DNA from 2 places in the Bacillus sp. V33-4 genome. Region 2 is predicted to be linked to the other one. Evidence: a T-box and tRNA genes for the amino acid it is inferred to sense, from the RefSeq annotation. Region 2 holds a T-box; the other holds one or more tRNA genes.
The links. A T-box is a leader RNA that pairs with one kind of tRNA and senses whether it is charged. The one in region 2 lies ahead of ileS (isoleucine--tRNA ligase), so its partner is inferred to be a tRNA-Ile.
Positions count from the first base shown of each region.

Region 1: it encodes a tRNA-Ile, which carries the amino acid that the T-box ahead of ileS (isoleucine--tRNA ligase) is inferred to sense. The anticodon was not compared.

Region 1 covers NZ_PGVC01000012.1:259-15,172, reverse strand. Annotated here, with positions in the region: gene menD (2-succinyl-5-enolpyruvyl-6-hydroxy-3-cyclohexene-1-carboxylic-acid synthase) at 1-517, opposite strand, end outside; gene CVD23_RS04815 (isochorismate synthase) at 514-1,920, opposite strand; gene CVD23_RS04810 (1,4-dihydroxy-2-naphthoate polyprenyltransferase) at 2,250-3,182, shown strand; gene CVD23_RS04805 (glycogen/starch/alpha-glucan phosphorylase) at 3,652-6,060, opposite strand; gene glgA (glycogen synthase GlgA) at 6,050-7,501, opposite strand; gene CVD23_RS04795 (sugar phosphate nucleotidyltransferase) at 7,498-8,526, opposite strand; gene CVD23_RS04790 (glucose-1-phosphate adenylyltransferase) at 8,595-9,740, opposite strand; gene glgB (1,4-alpha-glucan branching protein GlgB) at 9,682-11,628, opposite strand; tRNA gene CVD23_RS04780 (tRNA-Glu) at 12,180-12,251, opposite strand; tRNA gene CVD23_RS04775 (tRNA-Ser) at 12,260-12,350, opposite strand; tRNA gene CVD23_RS04770 (tRNA-Asn) at 12,358-12,432, opposite strand; tRNA gene CVD23_RS04765 (tRNA-Ile) at 12,523-12,599, opposite strand; tRNA gene CVD23_RS04760 (tRNA-Gly) at 12,603-12,676, opposite strand; tRNA gene CVD23_RS04755 (tRNA-Phe) at 12,723-12,795, opposite strand; tRNA gene CVD23_RS04750 (tRNA-Asp) at 12,943-13,018, opposite strand; tRNA gene CVD23_RS04745 (tRNA-Met) at 13,022-13,095, opposite strand; tRNA gene CVD23_RS04740 (tRNA-Ser) at 13,547-13,639, opposite strand; tRNA gene CVD23_RS04735 (tRNA-Ile) at 13,656-13,732, opposite strand; tRNA gene CVD23_RS04730 (tRNA-Met) at 13,897-13,973, opposite strand; tRNA gene CVD23_RS04725 (tRNA-Ala) at 13,997-14,072, opposite strand; tRNA gene CVD23_RS04720 (tRNA-Pro) at 14,087-14,163, opposite strand; tRNA gene CVD23_RS04715 (tRNA-Arg) at 14,174-14,250, opposite strand; tRNA gene CVD23_RS04710 (tRNA-Leu) at 14,287-14,375, opposite strand; tRNA gene CVD23_RS04705 (tRNA-Gly) at 14,388-14,459, opposite strand; tRNA gene CVD23_RS04700 (tRNA-Leu) at 14,467-14,551, opposite strand; tRNA gene CVD23_RS04695 (tRNA-Lys) at 14,639-14,714, opposite strand; tRNA gene CVD23_RS04690 (tRNA-Thr) at 14,731-14,806, opposite strand; tRNA gene CVD23_RS04685 (tRNA-Val) at 14,811-14,883, opposite strand; rRNA gene rrf (5S ribosomal RNA) at 14,895-14,914, opposite strand, start outside.
Region 2 covers NZ_PGVC01000004.1:133,757-148,670, forward strand. Annotated here, with positions in the region: gene CVD23_RS02760 (aspartate carbamoyltransferase catalytic subunit) at 1-602, opposite strand, end outside; gene CVD23_RS02765 (solute carrier family 23 protein) at 770-2,083, opposite strand; gene pyrR (bifunctional pyr operon transcriptional regulator/uracil phosphoribosyltransferase PyrR) at 2,220-2,762, opposite strand; gene CVD23_RS02775 (RluA family pseudouridine synthase) at 2,964-3,875, opposite strand; gene lspA (signal peptidase II) at 3,847-4,356, opposite strand; gene CVD23_RS02785 (hypothetical protein) at 4,513-4,791, opposite strand; gene ileS (isoleucine--tRNA ligase) at 4,993-7,764, opposite strand; T-box leader at 7,849-8,076, opposite strand; gene CVD23_RS02795 (DivIVA domain-containing protein) at 8,127-8,642, opposite strand; gene CVD23_RS02800 (YlmH family RNA-binding protein) at 8,726-9,499, opposite strand; gene CVD23_RS02805 (YggT family protein) at 9,558-9,821, opposite strand; gene CVD23_RS02810 (cell division protein SepF) at 9,828-10,274, opposite strand; gene CVD23_RS02815 (YggS family pyridoxal phosphate-dependent enzyme) at 10,271-10,975, opposite strand; gene pgeF (peptidoglycan editing factor PgeF) at 10,976-11,803, opposite strand; gene CVD23_RS02825 (YlmC/YmxH family sporulation protein) at 11,872-12,141, opposite strand; gene sigG (RNA polymerase sporulation sigma factor SigG) at 12,259-13,038, opposite strand; gene sigE (RNA polymerase sporulation sigma factor SigE) at 13,198-13,917, opposite strand; gene spoIIGA (sigma-E processing peptidase SpoIIGA) at 13,963-14,901, opposite strand.

The DNA of each region.
Region 1 (14,914 bases), on a different contig from region 2:
GGAAATTCAAATGGACCGGGCCGGCCGGTGCCCTTAACGCTGTTGCAGCAGCACGTGCGCAAACAGTTCTTGCATAGCGCAGCATATCAGGCGAATCTTCAGGCATCGCCATTTCCATAAACCATTTCACATGTCTTCCATATAAATGAATCTGGTCGATTGCCTGCGGTGCCCCGACGTCCCTTAATTCGTGGGGGCGATCAGCGGTCAGGACGATTAACGGCACCCTGGAGCTGTTTGCTTCAATAATTGCTGGATAATAGTTAGCCGCAGCTGTACCTGACGTACAAAGAATTGCGGTTGGGCGATGCGAAGCTTTGGCCATCCCTAACGCAAAAAACGCCGCTGAACGCTCGTCTACATGAACGTAAAGACGAAGTTCTGGATGGGCAGCCATCATTAGCGCCATTGGAGTTGATCGGGATCCGGGGCTTACGACAACATCCTTTACCCCAGCTGTCACTAATTCCCCTACAAAAGCAGCGATATACGCGGTTAAATTTTCTTGATGACTCATTCCATTCTTCCTCCAAGAGCTGTAAGCATTGGGCGAAATTTGATTCCCGTCTCCAGGTACTCACTTTCCGCATTTGAATCTGCGACAATTCCGCACCCGGCAAACAATGATGCCTCTTCTCCCTGAATCAATCCGGAACGAATCGATACCGCAAACTCACCGTTATCATGATAATCCACCCAGCCGAGCGGAGCAGCATAAAAACCCCGGTCCATTGCCTCAACCTCTCTAATCTTCGCAAGCGCTTCGTATTTTGGCGAGCCGCCTAATGCAGGAGTTGGATGGAGCCGTTTCACCAGCGAAAGCAATGTTTTATTCTGGAACAGCCTCCCGGTAACGGGCGTATATAAATGCTGAATATCCCTCATTTTTAAAAGTTGCGGCTCGTTCGGCATGTCCACATGTTCACATGCATCTGCCATAGCTTCTTTAATCATATCGACAACATATTGGTGCTCGATTAAATTCTTTTGATCCGTTAGCAGCGTTTTGCCGAGGAGTTTGTCTTCCTCCAGAGTTTTGCCCCGCGCAATCGAGCCGGCAAGGCAAGTCGACTTAACCTGGTTTGCCGCTTTTTTCACAAGCCTTTCCGGGGAGGCTCCAATAAAGCAATCCCCATTTGACTCAAAGGCAAAAATAAAGCTCTCTCTTTGTTCCTTGAGCAACCGTGAGAGAACCATTTCCACTTGAACTGCCTCTTTAAAATAGAGGCGGAGCTCCCTTGCAAGAACGACCTTTTTTAACGAACCTTCCTGCAAATCGGCGACAACATTGGAGACAGTATTTTTCCAATCCCCGGGATCTATCTCCTCTTTATGCAAAAGCTTAGCGCTATCGTAGTGGGCAGTTTTTGCGGCAGAGGAAAGAAGCTCCTGCCGATTTGCCGCCACTTTTTCAGCCAATGAAGCATCATCATGCTGTGTGCAAACCACATTAGTTGTTAAGTAGCTTTGTCCATCTATTATACTGAGCATATATTTTGGGATATGGAAAAGAGAATCGGAAAACTTTGACCATAACAGGGTTTTCTGTTTTAGCGGGTCAAAGGAAAATCCACCGAACATAACAGGACCCAGCCCTGGTTGTGGGTATGGATTATAAATGACAGAGCCTTCAATAAAGCGCTTCCACTCTTTTTCAGTCTGAAGAACACGATCATCCGCCTGGTCGGATTGAATTTGCTTGCATATCCCGAGGCCGATAATCAAGGTTTGGCCGGAAGGATCCTTCCAAAAAAACCGTTCACCGAGATATTGCTCCCTTCCAGCAGCGAAATAATCAAGAGGGTCGATATGACCGAGTTTATGAACTTCACTAACCAATACAGGCTTTGCTAACCTTCTGGCCCTATCTATCGCTTCCGATATGCCTTCCTTAAGCTCTGTATCTTGAATAGTAACCAAAAAAATCCCTCCAATAACAGCGAAATAAAGCTGTTATCCTTCGTTATAAACTTATTTTAAGATACACCTCCTGCCAGTGCAATGTCAATAATGCTGATCAGATGATTCCTAGTAATTTCCTTATTATATAATTTCCTTTTTAACAGCTGGCAAAAGCAACCTGAAATATACGAAAAAAGTCATTGACAGTGCTTATCCGATTACCTAAACTAAAAATTGTAAACAAAAAGTTCACACGGTTGCCATCTATATATTTTTGACAAATCTATACACTTTCGATAAAATAAGTAGGTTTGCACTATCATTTTTTATAAGGGAGAGACAGATTGATGCAATCTCATATGCACACAAGTCCTTCACCTGTTGCATCTTCACAAAATTGGAGAGTCTGGTGGCAATTAACGCGCCCCCATACGTTAACAGCAGCGTTTGTACCGGTCCTGCTTGGAACCGCGTTAGCGCTCCAGGATACTGACATTCATATTGGTTTATTGGCAGCAATGCTCATTGCCAGTTTATTTATTCAGGCTGCTACGAATATGTTCAATGAGTATTATGATTATAAACGCGGCTTGGATAACGAAGAATCAGTGGGCATTGGTGGCGCGATTGTCCGACACGGTATTTCTGCGAAAACGGTTATCTCACTGGCTCTTGGTTTGTACGGGCTCGCGCTCCTGATCGGAATTTATATTTGCATGAACAGCACATGGTGGCTTGCATTAATTGGGCTCGCTTGTATGCTTGCCGGATATTTATACACTGGCGGTCCTATCCCGATTGCCTATACCCCATTCGGAGAACTCTTTGCCGGCCTGTTTATGGGCATCATGATTATCTTAATTTCCTTTTATATTCAGACAGGCTTTATCTCGACGATCAGTATTCTTGTCTCAATTCCAATCGCGTTATTGGTCGGGGCGATACTGCTTGCCAACAATATTCGCGATCTCGATGGCGATAAAGAAAATGGGCGGAAAACGTTGGCCATATTACTGGGCCGAAAACGGGCGATCTATTTATTGGCCGGAAAATTCATTATCTCGTTTGTCTGGGTTTTTGGATTGATTGTAAGTGCCAAGGCATCACCATGGCTTGCTCTTGTTGTGTTGAGCGCCCCGAAAGCGGTGGAAGCGATCAAGGGTTTCATTGGCAAAACAGTGCCGCTCCAGATGATGCCTGCTATGAAAGCAACAGCCCAAACCAACACTATTTTTGGATTTTTACTGTCGATTGGGTTGTTCCTGAGCTATTTTTTATAAATTTGTTATTAACGGCTTCCGTCTCAACGAGGAAGCTTTTTTATTTTTCGAAAAAGATCATCAGTCTTTTTTGGATTAGAGTTGTCCACTGCTTCCAAACCCACTATCTTCCTCTTAAGGCGATCGAGACTGGAACTTACGGAATCACCGTTTGGAGATATTCCATACCACAGGTCTGATCGGTATGCAGAAGACAATCATAAAGACAAAAAATGAGGCCGGAATCCGGCCTCATTTTCTATAGTTAAAGTATATAATTTTTGATACTTCTTAGTAGGGCGTTTCCATGTCCAGCCCCAGCGCCTAGCCCTTCGAGTCGCTTCGGTCCTGCCAATGAAGTCAAAGAACGACTTCACCGTCAGGCCCTTCGACGTACAGGACGTACTAGTGCCGACGTTGCCACAGGACGTGGCGCTTCTTAGTCGGCCAGCGCTTGTCGGGGCTGAACAAGGCGCTTGCGCTTGTCTTACTATCTTACCGCTCCCGGAGAAGAATTGATGTTCCATATATCATCCGCATATTCCCGAATCGTCCGATCACTCGAAAAATAGCCGGAATGGGCTATGTTCATTAAGCTCATTTTCAGCCAGCCCTGCTCGTTTTCGTACGCTTTGCCTGCCTGTTTATGAATATCGGCATAAGAGGCAAAATCCCTCAATACAAAGTACTGATCATTCTGCATAAGCAGGGAATCATAAATGGTTTCGAACTCATCTCCGACGCCTGGAAAAAAGCCATTGCCAAGCGAGTCGACTACATTCCGAATCCGCGTATCAAGATGGTAATACTCACGGGAATGATAGCCGCCGTTTTGATAATAGTTCAAAACTTCACTTGCACTCAAACCAAACACAAAAATATTCTCCTCGCCGGCTTTCTCCATAATTTCAATATTTGCACCGTCCAATGTTCCGAGCGTGACAGCGCCATTCATCATGAATTTCATATTCCCGGTGCCTGATGCTTCTTTGCTCGCGGTCGAAATCTGTTCACTAATGTCAGTGGCCGGAAATATTTCTTCAGCAAGCGAAACGCGATAATTTTCCAGAAAGATCACTTTCAGCTTGTCGTTTACTTTCGGATCATGATTCACTTTGTCGGCAACAGCATGAATCAGTTTAATTATCTTCTTCGCATAATAATAGCCCGGCGAAGCTTTTGCCCCAAAGATAAACGTTCTCGGGTGCATATTAAAACTTTGGTCATCCTTGATTTGCTTGTATAAATGCATGATATGGAGAATGTTTAGCAGCTGGCGCTTATAGGCGTGCAGCCTTTTCACTTGCACATCAAAAATTGAAGCAGGATCAACGGTTATACCGGTTTTCTCCTTGATTTTCAAGGCTAGGCTTTCCTTGTTGCCCCTTTTAATAGCGTTCATTTGTCCCAAGAGTGACTGATCATTAAGATGCTCACCCAGATGAGAAAGGGAGCTGGGATTTCCCACCCAGGACGGGCCAATCGTCTCGGTGATTAATGCAGCCAGACGCGGGTTTGCCTTGAGGAGCCATCTTCTGTGGCTAATTCCATTTGTTTTATTATTAAATTTTTCAGGCGATATTTCAAAAAAGCGGACCATCTCCCGTTGCTTCAAAATATCTGTGTGAATTTTTGCGACTCCGTTGACACTATGGCTTCCAACGATCGCAAGGTGGGCCATTTTCACTTTTCCATGTGCGATAATCGCCATAGCTTCAATCCGCTCCCAATCACCGGGATAGCGCAGCCATAAATCTTTACAAAAACGCTCGTTAATTTCATTGATGATCATATAAATTCTCGGCAGCAACGGCTGGAACAGGCGAATCGGCCATTTTTCGAGCGCCTCTGAGAGAGTCGTATGATTCGTATAAGAAATCGTTTTCGTCGTCACTTCCCAAGCCTGGTCCCAGCCAAGCTTCTCCTCATCGAGCAATATCCGCATCAGCTCCGGGATCGCCAAAACAGGGTGTGTATCATTAATATGAAGCCCTATGTATTGAGGCAGTTTAAGCAAGCTGGCATGATTACGCTTATATGAACGGATAATGGAACGAATACTTGCTGAGACAAGAAAATATTGCTGCTTTAACCGCAAGATTTTCCCTTCGTCATGTGTATCATCAGGATAAAGAAACTCAGACACGGATTCTGTTTCCCTTTTGTACTTCAAAATATCCTTATTAATTGGATATGGGGACGGCTCTGCACTCCAAAGCCGCAGCGTATTTACCGTATTTGTGTTATAGCCAACGACCGGAATATCATATGGAACAGCAGTAATCATTTCCGCATCCACATGGCGGAAACGAAGCCCGCCTTTTTCCGTATAGCTTTCAACAGTCCCCCAAAACGGGATATTGATGGCTAAATCTGCTTTACGCACTTCCCACACATGGCCGTGCCGAAGCCATTGTTCCGGCAGTTCAACTTGATAGCCATCGACAATTTTCTGCTCAAAAAGGCCGTGCTTATATCTGATGCCGCAGCCATGTCCCGGCATATTTAAAGAAGCAAGCGAATCAAGGAAACATGCTGCGAGTCTGCCGAGTCCGCCATTTCCAAGTCCTGCGTCCGCCTCGACCTCTTCAAGTTCATCCAGGTCGATTCCAAGTTCTTTTAAACCGTTGCTCACTACCTCTTCCATCCCGATATTCATCAAATTATGCCGCAGCAGCCGCCCGAGTAAAAACTCGATTGACAGGTAGTATACTTGCTTCGTCCCTGTGCTTCTGTAGCGCTCGTTCGTTTGAATCCAATCCGGGCTGATGTATTCCCTGATCATGCTGCCGAGTGTATGAAACTGGTCCCATTTCGTACTGTCATTAAAACTTTTGCCATATGTCATCTCAAGGCGCTGCAGGAACAAAGCTTTAAATTCCTCTTTGTTAGAAAACATGACTATCACTCCTTGAGATCAGCTCAGCATAAAGCTTATTATATTTGAATGCCGACTGCGCCCAGCTGTAGTCAGTTTTCATCGCCCGTTTTACAAGCTGATCCCAGATCTTTTTATCTTCATAAAAGCGGAGCGCCCTCCGGATCGTGTAAAGCATATCGTGGGCATTAAAGTTTTTGAAAGAAAAACCATTGCCTTCATTGGAAAACTCATTGAAGGGTTGGACTGTATCATTTAAGCCTCCCGTTTCCCGGACAATCGGTACCGCTCCATAATTCATTGCGATCATCTGGCCAAGGCCGCACGGTTCAAATAGGGACGGCATTAAAAACAAATCTGCGCCGGCGTATATTTTATGGGCCAATGCTTCATCGAACCCGATATGTGCATTAAATTGTGATGAAAACTGGTGGCTCTTCCACCTGAAAAAATCCTCAAACTCCGCATCCCCTGTCCCTAAAACAACCATTTGCATATTTTCAGCCATGAGCTCATCAAACACCCGTTTGACGAGATCGAGTCCCTTTTGCTTAGTAAGCCTTGTGATCATCACCAAAAGCGGCGTATCAGCCTGCTCAGCGAGCCCGAACAAACGCTGCAGCTCTTGTTTGTTTTTTATTTTTCCGGCCAAATTGTTATAACTGTATGGATGTGTTACAAAAGGATCATTGGCTGGATTGTAAAATTCATCGTCAATTCCATTTAAAATACCAACCAAATCGGCGTTTCTTCTCCTCAGCAATCCATCGAGTTTTTCCCCGTAATAAGGCATTTGAATTTCTTCTAAGTAGGAAGGGCTGACCGTTGTGATCTTATCAGCGGCAACAAGTGCCCCCTTCATAAAATTGACATCTCCATAAAATTCAAGCTGTTCACTGTTAAAATATTCATCGCCGAGACCCAGCAAATCGTGCAAAACTTCCTTAGGATATACGCCCTGAAATTGCAGGTTATGAATCGTAAAAACAGTTCTGATCATTCCATAGCCTTCCCTTTTTGCATATCTTGCTTTAAGCAGGAAAGGAATCATGCCAGTATGCCAATCATGGCAATGAAGAATATCAGGATAAAAATCGAGGCAGGACAAGCTTTCTAGCACAGCCCGGTTAAAGTAAGCAAATCGTTCACCGTCATCAAAATATCCGTACAGGCGATCGCGCTTAAAATAATACTCATTGTCGACAAAATAATAGGTTACCCCTTCAAATACAAGCTCTTCAATCCCGCAATACTGGTTGCGCCAGCCGACCTGTACATTGAGTTCACAAATCTTTTTTAAACGCTTCCGGTACTCTTCCGGGAGGCTCCCGTATTTTGGCATGATGACACGGATATCCGTTCCGAGTTTTTTCAATTCTCTTGGCAATGATCCTGCAACATCCGCCAACCCGCCGGATTTAATGAACGGCATACACTCCGATACAGCAAATAGTAGCTTCACGAATTCATCAACGCTCCCTGTACGGTTCCTTTTCGAATCACATACGGATGGCGGCTGGAAGCCTTCATAACAGTATTCGGCTCTATCTTTACATCCTTATCCAAAATAACTGAATCTAGCACACAGTTTTCGGCAATTTGGCATTTTTGCATAATGATACTGTTTCGAATCACCGAGTTTTTGCCGATCTTTACTCCCCTTGAAATAATGCTGTTTTCCACATACCCATCAAGGATACAGCCGTTCGCAATCATCGCATTTTTGACTCTCGCTCCTGCTAAATAGCGGGTTGGCGGTTCATCTTTTACTTTTGTATAAATTGGCTGATCCTTCAAAAATAGCTGCTGCCAAATCGTTGGTTGAAGAATGCTCATGCTCGCATTGAAATAAGTGTTAATTGAGTCGATCATAAAGGTGAATCCGGTATAATTATAGGTGCAGAGCCTATATGAATGGCCAATATCGGCCACAACATCCCGCATGCAGGTATAGCCCGTATTTTCTCTTGTCTCAATTAATTCAATCAACAGGGATTTTTTCACCAGATACATTTCTAGCGATTTTCCCTTCTGGCGAATCTCTGTAATATCACATCCGGATGCAAGATGCCAATCAAGGACTGGCCTGAAATCCATATTTAACACGGTGTAACAGTTCGCAATCACGGCATAATCCTGTGTACTTCGGTAAAAATAATCGAGGTTTGCCGCAAAGTGGGTAAACGATCCAATTCCCTGCTGCGGCCCATCTAAATTTGGCGATGGAAAAAAGAACAGTCCATCCCGCTTTCGATTGAGGTCCCAGTTTCGCCCGGAACCTAAATGGTCCATTAAGGAGCGGTATTGGAATTTTGGAAAAATCGCAACGCTCTCAATTTCTGAATTCACCATATTTGATAATACAAAGTCAATTAGTCGATATCGCCCGGCGATCGGAACTGCTGCAAGAGAACGATGAATAATCAATTCTTCTAAATCTTCATGATAGGTCGTTGCATCAATAACACCCAGTAGTCGCTTTTTCAACTTTTGTCCCTCCCGATTTATTATTTGTCAGCGTTTCAGACTAATGTTTACTGTTTGTCTGGATAACATTATGAGAAAATACCTTTCAGCAGTTCATCGGTCACGAGTACCACTTCTTCCGATTCATCGACAGGGCGGATCACCGTGCCGTCAGGAACACGGATATTGGAAGGAACGATCGCTTTTTCGATATAAGTGTTTTTTCCGATGACAGCATCCGGCATCACGACCGTTTCTTTGACAACCGCCCCTTTTTCAACGGTAACACCCTGGAATAAAACAGATTTTCTAATATCCCCTTCAATGGTGCAGCCTTCGTTGACGAGCGATTCAGTAATATCCGCTTCCGCTGAAATATATTGTGGAGGATGGTTCGGGTTGATTGAGTAGATTCGCCACGAATAATCAAACAGGTTAAGTTGACATTCTTCATCCAGCATATCCATGTTTGCTTCCCAGAGGCTTTTTACTGTCCCAACATCTTTCCAGTAACCTTTAAATGGATAGGCATACATTTTCTTTTTCTCATCAAGAAGGAGTGGAATGACATCCTTGCCAAAATCATGTGAGGATTCCGGGTTACGGTCATCCATTTCCAAATACTCTTTTAAAACGCTCCAGTTGAAAATATAAATTCCCATTGAGGCAAGATTGCTTTTTGGCATTTGCGGTTTTTCGTCAAATTGGGTTATTTTCATGTCGTCGCTCGTATTCATAATCCCGAATCGACTCGCTTCAGCCCAGGGAACTTCGATGACGGAAATGGTCACATCTGCCCCTTTTTCAACGTGGTATTGCAGCATTTGTTCGTAATCCATTTTATAAATGTGATCTCCGGAGAGGATTAGTACATATTCAGGGTCGTACTGAACTAAATAATTTAAATTTTGGTAAATGGCACTCGCTGTTCCTGTATACCATTTCACTTCAGAGGACTCGCTATATGGGGGTAAAACTGTGACCCCTCCATCTTTTCGGTCCAGGTCCCAGGCACTGCCGATGCCAATATAGGAGTTTAAAACAAGAGGTTGATATTGAGTGAGGACACCGACAGTATCAATCCCGGAATTTGTGCAGTTGCTCAACGTAAAATCAATGATTCTATATTTGCCGCCAAATGGAACGGCCGGCTTCGCCAGGCTCTTCGTCAATGTACTAAGCCTGCTTCCCTTTCCTCCTGCTAGTAGCATTGCGACGCACTTTTTCTTCACCATTGCTGTTCATCTCCTTCCGCTTTTTCACAGGTCTTAATATGGTTAACCCAAATGGCGATACCGTTAATTTCACAGAATAAGGCCTTCCGTGAAAGCTGCTTTCTTCCGCTTTTACAACCCGCTTGTTCACAAAACCTGCCCCGCCAAATGCGAGCTGGTCACTGTTAAATATTTCGCGGTACTGTCCTGCCGCAGGAACACCAATTTTATAATCCAGATATGTTTTTTCTGTAAAATTACCAATGATGATAAAAAACTCGCCCTCTTTTGCCCCCTTACGCATAAAAGAAAAGATTGACTGCTGCCCATTATCCACGTCAATCCATTCAAAACCTTCACCCAGGTGATCGAGTTCGTACAATGGTTTGGAACGCTTATAAAGCTTAAGTAATTCTTTAACATAGTCATTTAATTTTTTGTGCATGTCATACTCAAGCAAATGCCAATCAAGCTGTTCTCTAAACTTCCATTCTGCAAACTGACCAAGCTCGGTGCCCATAAACAGCAGTTTTTTCCCTGGGTGGGCAAACATAAATCCAAGCAAAAGACGCAGTTGCGCAAATTTTTGCCAATAATCTCCCGGCATTTTATCCAGCAGCGATTTCTTGCCATGCACCACTTCATCGTGGGAGAATGGCAAAACAAAATTTTCATTAAATGCATATAACAGTGAAAATGTTACTTTGCTGTGGTGTTTTGCTCTTTGAGAGGAGGGAGCTTCCATATAGGTCAAAATGTCATTCATCCAACCCATATTCCACTTATAATTGAAGCCCAGCCCGCCATAATGCACAGGGCTGGTCACCTGTGGCCAGTCCGTTGAATCCTCTGCGATCATCAACATGTTCTCGTCTTGCTCAAAGATAGCCTTATTCAATTTTTTTAAAAATTCGAGCCCGTATGGATTGGAATGGCAGCCATCTGAATTAGGCCAATAGATGATGTTCGCCACTGCATCAACACGAAACCCGTCCACATGGAAATATTCCATCCAAAACAATGCATTGGAGATCAAAAAACTTTGTACTTCCGGCTTTCCGAGATCAAAATTGGCCGTTCCCCATTCATGATTTTCCCGGTCATGGCTATTTTGGTACTCAAACAAATAGCTCCCATCAAAGCGAAACAGTCCATGATCATCCTTGCAAAAATGCCCGGGAACCCAGTCAAGTATTACACCTATCCCATTTTGATGGCACTGATCAATGAAAAACATCAGGTCTTGCGGTGTGCCGTAACGGCTTGTAACGGAATAATAGCCAGTACCCTGATAGCCCCATGAGTCGTCGAACGGATGCTCAACTAATGGCAACAGCTCAATCTGCGTAAAACCATGCTCCAGGACATACGGAATTAGTTGCTCAGCCAACTCCCTGTAAGTAAGAAAACTTCCATCCTCTTTCCTTTTCCAGGAGCCTGCATGCACTTCGTATATCGCTGCCGGCTCAGCATAGATCGGCTTTTTCTCTTTGCGAGTTCGCCAATTATGGTCGTTCCATTGGTAACCGTTAAGAGAATATACAATTGAGGCAGTTCGTGGGCGAAGCTCGGAATAATAGCCGAATGGGTCTGATTTTAGCAGCCGTTCACCGTTATGATTGATAATTTCATACTTATATAGGGCACCCTCCAGATTTCTATCGACCATCAGCATCCAAACACCTTCATTATTCACTCTATGAAAGGTATACCCTTCTCCATTCCAATTGTTGAAATCACCGACTAGTCTGACAATGGCAGCAGATGGAGCCCATACACAAAATCGGGTAAACTGCCTCTCATTTTCCTCAAATAGATGGGCACCAAATAAACGGTAGCTTTCATAAAACGTACCTTCATGAAACAAATGCAGCTGATAATCCGTAGGCAATAATGAATTCAAAACAATCCTTCTCCCCGCTCCAAAAATATTTCATGACTTTTATCTATTATTCGATTTGAGTTTCGAATATCCTTGTAAAAGTTTTTTTAATTTTATGACAATAAACACTGTTTTTCGATAAAATTTGAATAGAAATATGTAAATAACTGGGGTTTCGACAATATTATCAGCAAGCAGTTACGAAAAAGCAGTTTAGTAATATAGGATTTTATTAGTCGTTGTTTTAATAGGACAGACAGGAGTCTCGTTGTTATAGTCTTCTCGTTCATTCGATGACTCCAGCCCATGATCTTATTTCGTCAGACAAATGTAAAAAAGCCCGGCACCATTATTGATGCCGAGCTTTGTATAATAGAAACACAAATGGATTAGAAATGAGAGGATACATGGGAATAACCAATCTGCTTGACAGGCCCGATATCATTTAAGCGGAAATTCAGGGAATTAAGCCAAAGCCATTTTACTGTTAGCAACTAGAACCAGGATTGAATTCAATTTACATGGCAAACCCAAATCAAAAAAGCTGCTGACACATTGTCAACAGCTTTTTTGATAGATGACCCCTACGGGATTCGAACCCGTGTTACCGCCGTGAAAGGGCGGTGTCTTAACCGCTTGACCAAGGGGCCGTTTATTATGGCGGAGAAGGAGGGATTTGAACCCTCGCGCCGCTTACGCGACCTACACCCTTAGCAGGGGCGCCTCTTCAGCCTCTTGAGTACTTCCCCATATAGATGGCTCCGCAGGCAGGATTCGAACCTGCGACCGTTCGGTTAACAGCCGAATGCTCTACCACTGAGCTACTGCGGAATATTAAGATACTGCGGATTATTAAGATATTTTTTATCGCTAGTCTAGAAGAACAACCAAGCTATTCTCCCGAGCTGAATTTTATACGAATGGTGGGCCTAAATGGACTCGAACCATCGACCTCACGCTTATCAGGCGTGCGCTCTAACCAGCTGAGCTATAGGCCCATTTGGAGCGGGTGATGGGAATCGAACCCACGATATCAGCTTGGAAGGCTGAAGTTTTACCATTAAACTACACCCGCATCATATTTATAGAAGTTTTCTATACATATCCACAGACAATAAAGGTGGCTCAGGACGGAATCGAACCGCCGACACAAGGATTTTCAGTCCTTTGCTCTACCGACTGAGCTACTGAGCCATAATTCAAATATTCCCTAAACTTTAATTCAGTAAGTCCTTTGCTCAAAAGATCTCACGATCTTTCTCGCAGATTGCCGCAGAAGCTTTTCATCGATGTGAGCAATCTGCTCTACCGACTGAGCTACTGAGCCAATTAAAAAAAAAATGGCGGTCCCGACCGGGATCGAACCGGCGATCTCCTGCGTGACAGGCAGGCATGTTAACCGCTACACCACGGGACCAGATTGCGGGGGCAGGATTTGAACCTGCGACCTTCGGGTTATGAGCCCGACGAGCTACCGGACTGCTCCACCCCGCGACAATAGAAATTATAAAGTTTTCCCTATGCACTTTGATAGCATTAGGACTGTCCCGATCTCAGGATGCTAAACCAAGCTGCAGCTCGATCGGTACAACTCGCAGTTTATTCTGTGAAGTAACGCTCGTTGCTCCACCCCGCGACAATAGAAATTATTAAGTTTTCCCTATGCACTTTGATTGCATTAGGACTGTCCCGATCTCAGGATGCTAAACCAAGCTGTGGCTCGATCGGTACAACTCGCAGTTTATTCTGTGAAGTAACGCTCGTTGCTCCACCCCGCGACAATAGAAATTATTAAGTTTTCCCTATGCACTTTGATAGCATTAGGACTGTCCCGATCTCAGGATGCTAAACCAAGCTGCGGCTCGATCGGTACAACTCGCAGTTTATTCTGTGAAGTAACGCTCGTTGCTCCACCCCGCGACAATAGAAATTATTAAATAAAATATGGAGGAGGAAGAGGGATTCGAACCCCCGCGCGGTATGACCCGCCTGTCGGTTTTCAAGACCGATCCCTTCAGCCAGACTTGGGTATTCCTCCGAATAATAAGTATTAATGGTGGACCTTGTAGGACTCGAACCTACGACCGGACGGTTATGAGCCGTCTGCTCTAACCAGCTGAGCTAAAGGTCCATGTTGAGTATTTTAATAAAGATTGTAGTCAAAAACCGTCTGTCCCCATCTCAGTATGTTCATTCAAGCAGCGGCTCGATGGGTACAAATCGCAGCTTGATTCATGGATGCTTTGCTCGTTGCTCTAACCAGCTGAGCTAAAGGTCCATAATCATTTATTTATTTGGTAGCGGCGGAGGGGATCGAACCCCCGACCTCACGGGTATGAACCGTACGCTCTAGCCAGCTGAGCTACACCGCCAAATTTAAAACAATAATAATCAATGGTGGAGCCTAGCGGGATCGAACCGCTGACCTCCTGCGTGCAAAGCAGGCGCTCTCCCAGCTGAGCTAAGGCCCCATACGCGTTTTTACTGGTCGGGAAGACAGGATTCGAACCTGCGACCCCTTGGTCCCAAACCAAGTGCTCTACCAAGCTGAGCTACTTCCCGAGATATAATATGGCGCGCCCGACAGGAGTCGAACCCATAACCTTCTGATCCGTAGTCAGACGCTCTATCCAATTGAGCTACGGGCGCATATATTGAAAGTTATTTTGCTATCGCAAAAAACTTTGGTGCCGAGGACCGGAATCGAACCGGTACGGTAGTCACCTACCGCAGGATTTTAAGTCCTGTGCGTCTGCCAGTTCCGCCACCCCGGCTAATTTAATAAGAGCGGAAGACGGGATTCGAACCCGCGACCCCAACCTTGGCAAGGTTGTATTCTACCACTGAACTACTTCCGCAATAAAATGGTGCGGGTGAAGGGAGTCGAACCCCCACGCCTTGCGGCGCCAGATCCTAAGTCTGGTGCGTCTGCCAGTTCCGCCACACCCGCATTTGTTAGATGTCAGATTTTAAGAAATTGCTCTGAAACAAGTTTTTGAATCCGACTTCTGATTTTCATTTTCTCACACTTCTAAAATGGTGAGCCATGAAGGACTCGAACCTTCGACCCTCTGATTAAAAGTCAGATGCTCTACCGACTGAGCTAATGGCTCAAAATAAAAAGAATAGTGGTGCCGGCAAGAGGACTTGAACCCCCAACCTACTGATTACAAGTCAGTTGCTCTACCAATTGAGCTACACCGGCATAATGGAGAATGACGGGATCGAACCGCCGACCCTCTGCTTGTAAGGCAGATGCTCTCCCAGCTGAGCTAATTCTCCAAATTTAAACTGCCCAGCGGCGTCCTACTCT
Region 2 (14,914 bases):
GCTGAGTCGATATTCTCGTAGCGGCCCGCTTCAAGCAGGCTGTTATCGAACCACTCTTCGGGCCCGGAAAAAACAACTTCTGCACCAAGTCTTGAAAGGACATTTGCATTTGAGCGGGCGACCCGGCTATGACGCAGGTCGCCGATAATGGCCACCTTCAACCCGATAAAGTGAACAAACTCTTGCTGGATCGTCAGCAGGTCAAGCAGTGATTGGGTTGGGTGGTGGCCGCAGCCGTCTCCGCCATTAATAATCGCCAAGCCTGTTCGGCTGCAAAGCTGGTCAAAATACCGTTCCTGTTGATGGCGGATCACCACGGTATTTACACCAATCGCTTCAAGGGTGCGAACAGTATCATATAAGGTTTCCCCCTTCGAAACACTGGAAGCACCTACTTCGAAAGGAATGACTTCCAAGCCAAGCTTCCGTTCTGCCACTTCGAAGCTTGATTTTGTCCGTGTACTTGCTTCGAAAAAAAGATTTGCAACAAAAGTCTGCTTGCCTGGCTTCCAGACCATCCCCGCGGAAAACCGCTGTGCTTCAGAAAGAATCTCGTTGATTTCACTTAGTTCAAGTTCAGTCGTAGTGAGCAAATGTTTCATCACGAAGCTCCCCTTTTTCTTAAAATTATTCTTCAAAAAAACACCCTGACTTTATAAGCCAGGGTGTAAGAAACGTTGTGAATGAACCGGTCATATACAGGGATTTTTCCCATAGGCCGGTCATCTAACACCCTTGCAAGCCTCTCGGACTTTTTTAAAAGGTGATACTATGCAGTTTCGTGTTCTTCATCTTCATCAAATCCAAACAGGTCATCCTTCACTTGCTCACGGCCTGGCAGGACGATATTGAGCACTAGACCGGCAATGGCGGCCAGCGCCATGCCCTGAATCTGGAATTGGTCTGAAATGCGGATGAAAGCGCCGCCGATTCCGATCACCAGGATGACAGAGGCGATTACAAGGTTGCGCTTGTCTCCAAAATCAACCTTGTTGTCGACAAGCATCCGCAAACCGGAAGAAGCGATGATTCCGAACAGGAGAATCGAAACTCCGCCCATAACCGGGGTCGGGATCGTGCTGATTAAAGCTGTTACTTTACCGATAAATCCAAATACAGTCGCAATTATGGCAGCTCCCGCGATTACATATACGCTGTAGACTCTCGTGATCGCAAGCACGCCAATATTCTCCCCATAAGTTGTTTTCGGAGGACCGCCAATTAAAGCGGAGATCATCGTTGCCATCCCGTCACCCAAAATAGAACGGTGCAGGCCGGGATCTTTTATATAATCCTTACCCACCACTTTACTTAAAACAAGCTGATGGCCAATATGCTCGGACAGCGTCACAACTGCAACCGGCACCATCAAGAGGACAAGCTCCCATGAGACTGTGACCTGATAATCAGCAAATGGAATTAAGAATTCCGGATTTTCCAGCCAACTTGCTTGTTTAACCGCTGTAAAATTCACGATTCCGATCAGCAGTGAATAGGTGTATCCAATAACAATCCCTGCCAATATCGGCACAAGGCTCAGCATTCCTTTTAAATATATCGAAAAAATAATCGTTGCAGCCAGTGTCACCAATGCTGCTGAGAAGTGGAGCAGGCTGTATTCTGCGTCAGGACTATTCGGGTTATTCATCGCCATACTAACGGCTGTTCCGGCAAGCCCAAGACCGATTACGATGATAACCGGCCCGGTTACGATTGGCGGAAGTAAATTCATGATCCATCTGTAGCCGGCTTTTTTAATAACAAGAGCAACGACTCCATACACGAGTCCGGCAATAAAGCTTCCGATCATCGCTGCGCCCGGGCCGCCGCCCGCTTTAGCTGCAATGACAGGAGCTATGAAGGCAAAAGATGAACCCAGATAGGCGGGAACCTTCCACTGTGTAATCATCAAAAAGGCAAGTGTGCCGATTCCGCTTGAGATAAGGGCGATCGCCGGGCTTAGCCCGACTAAATATGGAACTAAAATCGTCGCGCCAAACATGGCGAATAAATGCTGTAAGCTTAAGGTCAGCCATTGTCCCGGCGTGGGAACATCTTTAATACCTAACATCGGTCTGGTCATATTTATGTCTCCTTTTACTTTGTAATGAAAAACCCTCTTTATGTCCGGGGCACAAAGAGGGTACGAAAACGCCTAAGCAAGCTCCTTAGCCGATTCCCCCTTTGTCAGCCTCTCGGGACTGCCGTTAAAAGGGTATTTATTTTTCAAAAATGCTGACTTGATCTTCCTGATCAACTTCCTTTAATTCAACAACAATTTTTTCGGAGCTCGCCGTCGGGATATTTTTTCCAACATAGTCGGCCCGAATCGGGAGTTCCCTGTGCCCTCTGTCAACGAGGACTGCTAGCTGGACAGCAGCCGGCCGCCCGATATCGATTAGCGCATCCATGGCTGCTCTGACTGTTCTTCCCGTATAAAGAACGTCATCAACGAGAATTACTTTTTTATTTGTAATATCAACGGGAATATGGGAGCCTTTGACCAGTGGTTCCAGATCGGCCGTTTTCTTTGTCAGATCATCTCTGTATAAAGTAATATCAAGCTCGCCAACGGCTATTGCCATTCCTTCAATTTGTTCAATTCTCTCAGCAAGCCTTTTTGCAATATATATGCCCCTTGTTTTAATTCCGATTAAAATGCAGTCGGAAATCCCTTTATTCTTTTCGATAATTTCATGGGCTATCCTTGTCAGCGCCCTGCGAATTGCTTGTTCATCAAGGACGATTGCTTTTTGCGGCATCGTATCACGCCTTCCGTGAAATTTACATAGTCGACAACATAAGAAAACCCTCTTACCTGAAAGGCAAGAGGGTACACGAATTTGATTCATCACAAAAGTGCATGGGCAGCACCTTTGCATATCCGTTCCTTCTCAGCCTCTCTGGACTGTTTTTAAAGGACTATTCAACTAAAGCAATCTTAAAATACATGTAGGTTTTTGTCAACCGTTATTTCGAAGTTTATCCAATAGCTGCTGAAAATCTGGCGGAAGTGGGGCTTCAAACTCCAAGTATTCCCCTGTTCTTGGATGTGAGAAGCCTAACACTCCAGCATGTAGAGCCTGCCCGCCAATATCGAGTGTTTTTCTTGGACCGTATTTAGGATCGCCTGCCAACGGAAAGCCGATATATTTCATGTGGACACGAATCTGATGTGTCCGTCCTGTCTCCAGTTGGCATTCCACATAGGAGAAGTCAGTGAACCGTTCCAACACCTGAAAATGGGTGACAGCATGCTTCCCGTTATCGACAACTGTCATGCTCTGCCTGTCTTTCGGATCCCGTGCTATCGGGGCATCAATCGTACCATGATCATGGGAAATGATTCCGTGGACAATCGCTTTATATTTGCGGGTTACTGTTTTGTTGACAAGCTGGTTTACCAGGCTTTCGTGTGCCAAATCATTTTTAGCGACCATTAACAATCCCGATGTGTCTTTGTCAATGCGATGGACAATCCCGGGGCGGAGCACGCCGTTGATTCCCGACAAATCCCGGCAATGTGCCATCAATCCATTCACAAGTGTGCCGTTCATATGTCCCGGGGCTGGATGGACGACCATTCCTTTCGGTTTATAGACGACGAGCACATCCCGGTCCTCATAAAATATGCCCAGGTCCATTTCTTCAGGAATGACGTCCAGCTCTTCCGGTTCAGGAATGGTCACCTCAATTTCGTCATTTATGTTGCATTTGTAGTTCGTTTTTATTTTTTGGCCGTTCACTAAAACGTGGCCTTCTTTAATCCACTGTTGAACTTGCGTCCGCGACCATTCCTCGTTTAATGAAGAAAGAACCTTGTCGATCCTGTCATGTGCCTGTTCTTCAAGAATGGTGTGTTCCATTTTCTCCATTAGCTTTCTCCTTCTTTATGTTTCGTTCTTCCAGCAGCATCTGCAGCATTAACAAACCGACTCCGATTACAAGCGAAGAATCAGCAATGTTAAAGATCGGAAAATCATACCCAAATATATATGTATCAACGAAATCGACGACTTCTTTCCGCCAGACTCGGTCAATAAAATTCCCGATTGCGCCGCCGAGCATTAATCCAAGTGAAACACCAAGCAGCCGCTTACCTTTGGCAGCTTTCTGGATATAATAAACGATACCAACGATGACGATAATTGTAATAATATAAAAGAAGCCCATTTGACCCTCGAGAATCCCCCAAGCAGCACCCCTATTACGATGGGAAGTAATATACAAGAAGTTTTCAATAATTTCAATACTTTCGCCAAGCTCCATTGTTTTGACGACGAGCCATTTTGTCCACTGATCAACAACGATCACAAATATAGCGATTAAATAATAAAACACAAAGGCAACCTCCAAGCATTTACTCACTATCAGGCTTCATCTTTTCCCGTCCTCGAAGGGATTGAACGGTGCGCAGATTTGAGCGTTTTACCGGGCGCTGGACCTAGCCAAGCCCGCTTTTACATCACCTTTGCATTTTAGCATAATTTTCTTAAAAACAACAATTATTCATCAATGGAGAGATTTACGGTAATATTGGTCAAGCTTGCTAATATCATCGATCGATTTAAGCGTTGGAATCATCGCTAAAAGGCCGGCCGGAAGCAGCTCCCCCGAGACTTCGCATTTGCCATAATCTCCTGCCTGCAACTTTTTTAATGCCGAATCTACATCATGCAATTCCGCCTGGATATAATAATAAACTGAACTTTGACCGCCATTGAGTTTGTGTTGTAATTCCTGTCTTGTTTTACGGAGTTCGGAAATGAGGTCTTGCGTGACTGCATCCATACCATTGCCTCCGTTCATCCTTTTGTTAACTTAGTTTTTCCGTTCTTATCTTTTAAAACCATGCAAACATTTTACAGACAGTACAACAAATAGGAGGGCGATGGCGGAAGATCTTTTCTCATCAGATTTCGATCATAAATCCGGAGCTTTGAATCAAAAAAAACCTCCCGAGCATCAGCCCGAAAGGTTTTTAGATCTATATTAGCTTAAATGATTGTAATGTTCTTCGACAACCGCAGCACAGCGCGGGCAGAGTGTAGGATGCTCTGGAACCTGGCCAACCTCCGGTGTAACAACCCAGCATCGTTCGCAAGTCTCGCCTTCAGCTTTGGAGACAACGATTGCTGCATTTTCAAGCTTTAACGCATGTTCTGGTGCCTCTTCGTACGAGCCTGCTACTTCAAAGCTGGAAACGATGAATAGCTGCTCAAGGTTTTCGTCGATCGAATCGAGGAGCGCCTCTGTCCTATTACGAACAAACAAGGTTACCTTCGCTGTTAACGATTTACCAATTACCTTCTCATTGCGCGCTTCTTCCAGAGCCTTCAACACATCGTTTCGAAGCTTCATGAAAGCTGTCCACTTTTCTTCAAGCTCTTTTGCGTTTGGCAATTCTCGATATTGAGGCATATCTGTAAGCTGGACGCTTTTTTCGTCAACCGCCGGTATATGAGCCCAGACTTCATCGGCAGTATGAGAAAGAATCGGAGCAACAAGCTTCACTAATGCAGTTAAGCTTTCATATAAAACGGTTTGAATAGCACGGCGTTCAGCATTGTCCTTCGCTTCAATATAGAGAACATCTTTTGCAAAATCAAGGTAAAACGCGCTTAGGTCGAGCGTACAAAAATTATTTACGGCGTGATAGATTCCGGCAAATTCAAAATTTTCATATGCATCATGAACATTTTTAATCAGTTTGTTCAGTTTTACCAACATAAACTGGTCCACTTCGCGCAAATTCTCGAACGGAACAGCATCTGCAGCAGGATTGAAATCAGCAAGATTTCCCAATAAGAAACGGAAAGTGTTGCGTATTTTCCGGTAAACTTCAGCAACCTGCTTCAAAATCGGATCGGAGACACGGACATCTGATTGATAATCAACCGATGCGACCCAGAGACGGAGAATGTCAGCGCCAAGCTGGTTCATCACCTTTGCAGGGACGATTACATTCCCAAGCGATTTGCTCATTTTCTTACCTTCACCATCAAGAGTGAAGCCGTGGCTTAAAACTCCTTTATACGGAGCTTTTCCGGTCACTGCAACAGCTGTGGACAGAGAAGAATTGAACCAGCCGCGGTATTGGTCAGAGCCTTCCAAATACAGATCGGCAGGCCGTTGTAAGTCTTCACGCTCCTCTAAAACTGCTTGATGAGAAGAACCGGAATCAAACCAGACGTCCATAATATCGGTTTCTTTTGTAAAAATGCCGTTCGGGCTGCCTGGATGGCTGAACCCTTCAGGTAAAAGCTCATTCGCTTCTTTCTCAAACCAAATATTTGAACCGTGTTTGCGGAAAAGGGCGGACACATGGTCAATTGTTTCATCCGTAATAACCGGATCACCATTTTCGGCATAGAATACCGGAATTGGAACACCCCAGACACGCTGGCGGGAAATACACCAATCGCCCCGATCGCGGACCATATTATGAAGACGGGTTTCTCCCCATGCCGGTACCCATTTTGTTTCTTCCACAGCATCTAAAAGGTCTTCACGGAAATCTTTAATCGATGCAAACCATTGCGCGGTTGCTCTAAAGATAACCGGCTTTTTCGTTCTCCAATCATGCGGATAGGAGTGGTTAATAAACGAAAGCTTAACAAGCGCTCCGGCTTCTTCAAGCTTTTCTGTAATCGGCTTATTGGCTGTGTCGTAAAATAAGCCTTCAAATCCAGGTGCCTCGTCAGTCATAACACCTTTATCATCGACTGGATTTAAGACGCCAAGACCGTACTTCTGACCGACGTAAAAGTCGTCTTCACCATGTCCGGGAGCAGTGTGCACACAACCTGTTCCAGCATCCGTTGTAACATGCTCACCCAGCATAACAAGGGAATCGCGGTCATAGATAGGATGCTTGGCAAGAACGTATTCAAGCTCGCTGCCTGTTACTTTTTTAACAACCTCAGCAGTCTCCCAACCAACCTCATTTGTCACGGATTCAAGCAGTGCTTCGGCAACGACATATTTTTTCCCATTAGCCTTAACGACCACATAAGTGAGATCCGGATGAACAGAAATTCCAAGGTTTGCAGGAATCGTCCATGGCGTTGTTGTCCAAATCAGGATTTCTGTGTCAGTATCCAATACACCCTTGCCATCCTTTACTTTAAAGCCGACAAAAATCGATGGTGAGCGTTTATCCTGATACTCAATTTCTGCTTCGGCAAGAGCGGATTCGCTTGACGGAGACCAGTAAACAGGCTTTAAGCCTTTGTAAATATAGCCCTTTTTCGCCATTTCGCCAAAAACTCTAATTTGCTGTGCCTCATACTCGGGCTCCAAGGTAATATACGGATTTTCCCAGTCTCCGCGTACGCCAAGGCGTTTGAACTGGGTACGCTGGCTGTCAATTTGCTGATAAGCATATTCCGCACAAAGCTTGCGAAATTCTGCTACCGTCATTTCCTTCCGTTTAACTCCTTTGTTTGTCAATGCCTGCTCAATCGGCAAACCATGTGTATCCCAGCCCGGAACATATGGGGCATTGTAGCCGCTCATCGATTTATAGCGGACGATAAAATCTTTTAATACTTTATTTAGGGCATGGCCCATATGAATATCACCGTTTGCATACGGAGGGCCATCATGCAGAACAAACATTGGACGGCCTTTAGTGCGCTCCTGGACCTGTTTATATATATCCACTTCCTGCCAGTGTTCCTGGATTTCCGGTTCGCGGTTGGGCAAATTTCCGCGCATTGGAAATTCGGTTTTTGGCATCAATAATGTATCTTTGTATTCCATTTCAATCTCCTCCGTTCACATCGCTAACTCTTATCATGATTTCCAAATTCAAAAAAACCAAACAAAAAAAACCTTCTCATCCCGGAAAGGGACGAGAAGGTTTTTTCCCGCGGTACCACCCTTATAGACAGCATAAATATCTGTCCACTTCAGCATTCGTAACGTGAATGATACGTCAAAGCTTAATTACATCGTGTTCAGCCTTGAACTCGAGGGTGATTTTCCAACTTTCGCTCTTACCAGGCTTCCACTGTCCCTGGTTCGCTATAAATAAAGCCTTGAAAATTGTACTGTCCCTGTCAACGTAGTCATTGTCTATTCAAGTATTATCCTAATATTATATGTGAAAAGTCATCTATTCGTCAAGCAAGTGAATCTTCTTCTTCAGAAGCTTTTAGCTCAGCCGCATCCAGTTCGTATTGGAGCAAATGGTCCCAGTCATCATTGTTAAGCAGGTCAAGCTGCGCTTCAACCAACATTTTAAAGCGGGTTCTAAACACCTTTGACTGCTTCTTTAAATCTTCAATTTCCAGCGCAATTTTTCTTGCTTTTGATAATGATTCATTGACGATCCGGTCCGCGTTCTTCTCCGCTTCTTTAATGATAAGCTTCGCTTCCTTATGGGCATTGCGCTTTACTTCTTCGGCTGCTTCCTGGGCGATCACGATCGACTTATTTAGCGTTTCCTCTATATTGCTAAAATGGCCAAGCCGCTCTTTCTGGTCATTAAGCCGTTCTTCCAACTCTTTCTTTTCACGTAAAATCAACTCATAATCCTTGATTACTTGATCAAGAAACTCATTCACTTCATCTTCATCGTATCCCCGAAACCCTTTGCTGAATTCCTTGTTATGGATATCTAATGGTGTTAACGGCATTACGCCACCTCCCGGTTAACAATCATGTTCTGTATGTACTAATATTCGACAAGATATTATAAAATCCTTTTTAAACGCGTGAATTATTTTTGCCTTCCTGCAGTGATCTTCCATTTATCCTTTTTCGTTTTCCCTTCAATCGAAATAAGCTTGCAACGCCGATAACCCTTTATCGAAATAATGTCTCCCGCACCGCACTCAAACGATGTACTTTCAATCGTGCTCCAATTAACCTTGACAATGCCCTGTTGAATCAACAGCTGTGCTTTTTGGCGGGAAAGATTATATAAACCGGCAACAACTGTGTCCAATCGAAGTGACGAAATGGTTGCGGATAATTCTGACCATGCTTCCGCAACGGACAATGCATGCTCGAGCGGAATCTCTTCGATCCTGACCGCAGCCTTCCCGACCGACTGCAGCTGATTTCTCACATAATCTGCTATCTCTTTTGCCGCGAAAAACTGCACTCGGTCCTGATCAACTAAAATATCGCCGAATTTCCCCCGTTTCAAGCCGAGCGACATCAGGCTTCCTAAAACTTGGCGGTGCTCAATTGTAACAAATTTTGCCGGATAGGCGATCTCAAAAAGGCTAATTTGAAAATCTTCCTGTTCAACTGACATATACTCAGGATAAAAAATCGCTCGCTGTCTCTCCGTTGTTTCTGAACCGCCAAACAACCCGAATTGCAACTCTGCATGCCGACCAAGAATTGTCGTGACAATTTGCTGTTCGCGCGGATCCAGAAAATCGGTCAGTTTTGCTGAGTAAGTACTTTCAACATAGTCTTTCCATTGATGAACAAGATCAATAAAATCCCGCTCTTCCGGACGGAAATGCTGGTAAATCGACATAAATCAAAACTCCTCTAATACGGTTACAAAGGGCCAGTTCCAACTTTTTCAGCAGAAATTAAGCTATCCAATGAAATATTTGGTTAAGCCCGCCCGTCGCCAGGCGCAAGACAAGGATCGCCACAATCGGGGAGATATCAATCATTCCCAGTGGCGGAATAAAGCGCCGGAATGGCTCCAAATACGGCTCGCATATTCTTGCCAGAAATTGCCCGATTGCCGATTCACGCGCATTTGGAAACCAGGACATTAGTATGTAAACTATTAATGCCCATGAATAAATTTGAATCAGAGATTGTAGAAACAATAAAACTGTATTCATTAAATTTTACCACCTCGAGTCTTGAAGATCATGCTCTTGCATGAATTCAGAAATATTACCGGACACTTCAACATTGTCCGGTGTGCATAGAAAAATATTCATGCCGATACGCTGGATGTCTCCGCCAATAGCATAAACGGTGCCGCTTAAGAAATCAACAATTCGCTTTGCCTGGTCATGATCAATCCTTTGCAGATTGACGACAACGGCCCGCCTGTTCTTTAAATGATCGGCAATATCCTGTGCCTCCGCATAAACGCGTGGCTCAACTAATATCACTTTGGACGATTTTTGTACGCTTTGCAAGCTGACGACATTTTGTTTTTGCGAATGCTGGGACTGCTGCCTTTGCTGTTTAACAGGCTCCAGCTCTTCTTCAGCAAGATCTTCCTCTTTGTAGTCATAATCATCTTCAAGAAAGAAAAATGTTTTTATTTTGGATTTTATGCTCATCTTCTCTGCACCTCCTGCACTTGTTCGTCTTCTTCACCAACTAAGGCAGACCCGATTCGAACCATCGTTGCCCCTTCTTCTACAGCGATTGTATAGTCATTTGACATTCCCATTGACAGCTCCCTGCACGGGGCATGGGGCATTTCTAAACGCTGAATCGTTATTTGCAGCTCTTTTAAGCGCCGAAAACAATTTCGAATAACGGTTTCATCCTCCGTGTTTGGAGCCATTGTCATCAGGCCGGTAACCTCAATATGCGAAAATTGTGCCAGTTCCTTGATAAAGTCGATTGCATGTTCAGCCGCGATTCCATGCTTGGACTGTTCCCCGGAAACGTTCACTTGGACAAAGCAAAAAATTGTTTTTTCAGCTCTTTTATTGATTTCCTGCGCAAGAGAGAGCCTGTCCAATGAATGGATGTAAGCCACTTTATCGATGATATTTTTAACCTTTCTCGATTGCAGTGTGCCGATAAAATGCCAATCTGGTTTATCTTTCAGCACTTCCCATTTGGCAAGCAGCCCTTCTTCACGATTTTCACCGAGATTGTTGATACCTGCCGCAACTGCCTCGGCGGCCCTTTCAGTTGAAACATATTTAGTCACTGCAATAATTTTGATGTCTTCCGGGCTGCGGTTTACTTTCTGGCATGCCTGCAAAATGTGTCCGTTTATTTTGTCAAGCTTTGCTGAAACTCTCATTTATTTCTGTAAAGCCTCCTTCCAGCCGATAAAGCTCATCATTCGCCCTGTTTTTCCCCGGTCTCTGCGGTGGGAAAAGAACTGGCTGTGATGACAGCTGGTACAAAAACTGGTCATCCTGATTTGTTCCTCGCTTAATCCGCAGTTTAACAAAATTAGCTTATTCAGCTCGCGAAGATTTAGCGAATATTGGCCCTCTTTTATTGTATTATATGTTTTTTTCCCGACATCATCTAGTCTGTTTTGCACCATTTTAATAACGGGCTCATCTACGATATAACAATTTTCGCAAATTGACGGTCCAATCACCACCGAAACGTTATCGCGCGTGATACCTTCTTTTTCAAAAACGCGGATCATTTCCTCAGCGATGCCGTTTACGGTTCCTTTCCAGCCGGCGTGGGCAATACCGACAGCCCGGCCATCAGCTGAGATAAAATAAAGGGGAACACAATCTGCAAAACATAGTGTAAGCAAAATCCCTTCATCTGTTGTGAAAAAGCCGTCCGTTTGTTTAAAGGCGTTATCATACGAATTTGACCCTTTGCCCCTGTCATCCTTAGACACTTTTTTTATGTGAACCTCGTGGGTTTGCTCTGCACCGACCCAATAATCCAACGGAAAATCGATCAATTCAGACAGTGTTTCACGGCTCTGGCAGACCGCATCATGATGGTCATTGACATGGAATCCGAAATTCAATCCAAACTGAGACTGATTATGTCCGCTTGTATTTTTTGTCGTAAATCCTGCGGTTAGCCCGGGAAACTTTTCATCCCAGTCTTTGATCAAAAAATATTCTTGCTCAACAAGTGTGAATGGCTCCATGACAAAACCTCTTCTGTTTTTCTATAGTTTACCATAGAAGGAAAAGCGGGCACAGCAAAAAAAGCAGTTTACTCGTCTTCCTCTCTAAATTTTATCTCACTTGTATCCTTATAGCGAACGAGAATTACATCCTCGCCAATTTTCAGCATGTTTTTCCACGCTATGACAATATCCTCATCGCGCCCAAACAAGCCCAGAACTTTTCCTGCTCCGCTCACGATTACTGCTTCAATTTTGCCCGTTTCCAAATTAATTTCAATGTCGCCGATATTTCCAAGCCTTTTTCCATCTGTTATGTTGACCACATCTTTTATTTGAAATTCTGAGATTTTTATCATCTTTTCTCACTCTCCCACGATACTTTCTGTAATCAATATATGAGCTGGCCCGACTTTTTAGAAGATCAGGGGACGGCAACGGCGGAAAGAATGAGAAAAGCCGCCCGCAGGCAGCTTTTAATGTTGAATATTTTTATTCATTTGTTTGATAGCCGCTTTTTCGAGCCTCGACACTTGCGCCTGTGATATTCCGATCTCATCGGCCACTTCCATTTGCGTTTTCCCTTGAAAAAAGCGTTTTCTCAAAATGAGTTTTTCCCGGTCATTCAAGCGTCTCATGCCCTCTTTTAAGGCGATTTCCTCTATCCAGTGTGAATCCTTATTTCGCTCATCACTCAACTGGTCCATCACAAAAATCGGATCGCCGCCGTCATTGTAAATTGGCTCAAATAAAGAAACAGGATCCTGGATTGCATCAAGCGCAAAAACAATTTCTTCATGGGGAACTTCCAATACCCTGGCGATTTCCTCAGCAGTTGGTTCCCGTGATGTTTCACCCATCAACCTCTCTCTAACCTGGAGAGCTTTATAGGCGATATCCCTTAACGAGCGGGAAACGCGAATCGGGTTATTATCCCGCAAATAGCGGCGGATTTCACCGATGATCATTGGTACTGCGTAGGTGGAAAACTTAACGTTTTGACTAAGATCAAAATTATCAATTGATTTCATAAGACCGATACAGCCGACCTGGAACAGGTCATCAACAAATTCGCCCCGGTTGTTAAATCTTTGAATCACACTGAGGACGAGGCGCAGATTTCCGTTGACGAGTTTTTCCCGTGCGGATATATCCCCTGTATGCATTTGCTTGAAGAGCTCTCTCATTTCTTCGTTTTTCAATACTGGAAGCTTTGAAGTATCTACCCCGCAAATCTCAACTTTATTTCGAGTCAATTCTTTTTTCCCTCCTTGCAGGAGCTGCTGTTCAAAAATCAGTATCTCCCCGGTAAGGAAAAATATGCACTTGTCCAGTTGCAAGGATTTGCGGGCTACGCAGGAAAAACGTTAAGATCTCAAGATTCACATCAGTTTTCTATCAAAAAAAATTTATCTTTAAACCATTTTATTAAATTCTTTACGCAATCTTTTGATAATTCTTTTTTCCAGTCGCGAAATATATGATTGAGAAATCCCTAACATGTCGGCGACATCCTTTTGCGTCTTTTCTTCACCGCTTCCCAGTCCAAATCGCAACTCCATAATTTGCTTTTCTCTGTCGCTAAGCTGATGCAAAGCTTTAATCAACAGTTTTCGGTCCACGTTTGCTTCTAGGTCCTTCGTAATGATATCCTCGTCTGTCCCAAGAACATCTGACAGTAATAATTCATTGCCATCCCAGTCGATATTTAAAGGTTCATCGAACGATACCTCCGAACGGATTTTGTTATTTCTCCTTAAGTACATAAGAATTTCGTTTTCAATGCATCGCGAAGCGTATGTAGCTAACTTAATTTTCTTTTCGGGATTAAAAGTATTGACAGCTTTGATCAGCCCGATCGTGCCGATGCTGATTAAATCTTCAATATTGATACCAGTGTTTTCAAATTTCCTGGCAATATAGACGACAAGACGGAGATTGCGCTCGATTAAAATGGACCGTGCAGCTTTGTCTCCTTTCGGAAGTTTTTTTAACAGCAGTTCCTCTTCTTCTTTGTTTAAAGGAGGTGGCAACGCTTCACTTCCGCCTATATAGTATATTTCATCCGTTTTAATACCAAGTTTAATTAATAACTTATACCAATAGTAGGATAAGCGCAGTCGCAGATTTTTCATGAGTTGTCCTCCTTCTAAAATATCTTTTCTCCGAGTATAGTATTATTAGCTTACCTTTATAGACGGCCTATCCTTTTTGACGCCTGTTAACAGCTTGGGGTGGACGATACATTGAAAAGCATCATCAGCAGATAGTTGCTGGGTTGTAAATGAAATAAGACCTTTCTCTGTTTCCCAGCAGTCTTTATCTTTTTCAATTCTGATCACGTCAGGCTTTAAAGCCAATATGAGTTGATGGTCCCTGCCAACCACGCGACATGGAATAATCCTCATCCGATTCTCCAATTCAGGGGAAATCATTTCGTTTCCTAAAATGATATCTTCATGGTTTGTGGCCAGCTTGATTAATTCTTCAGGTAATTCATGCAGTAAATCCTTGATCGAAATCAACATCACCGGCCATTTTGAAAGTGGGTCATAAAGCTGATTCCCGCTGTCGATCAAACCTTTAACAGAAATCTCGACCTCGCCCAGTGCTATCGATACATTGACAAGCTGATCATACTGTATTTTCACAACCTCGATTGCTTCAATGCTGCGTCTGGAAAAATGCCAGACGATTGGAAAGCCGATCAACACAAACAACCAGCTTATTGGATCACCAAAACCTTTGCTGTGTGCCAGAAGCACCTTTGCTGTCAGTCCAAAATCAAATTGAATAAAATAATGGGCACCAATTAATGAGCCTCCAATTAAAAATGTCACTGCATAAAGGGTTACAAGGCCAGAAAAAAAATAGCGAAGCCTTTTGTAGCCAAAAGCCGCTAATACCATCATGACAGAAAAAAGCAACTTGGTTATCGGGTGACCGGAAACCGCACTGAAAGGCGTCATTGCCAGCAAAATAATCAGCGAGCCAATGAGCCCGGCCAGGAAAACCCTCCAAAAACGGATGCTTCTTTTTAAAATAATTGCAGTTAAACAAATGAGCAAACTATCAAACAAAAAGTTCAAAGCCCAAATCACATCTAAATAAACCGTCATTTCCCTCTCTCCT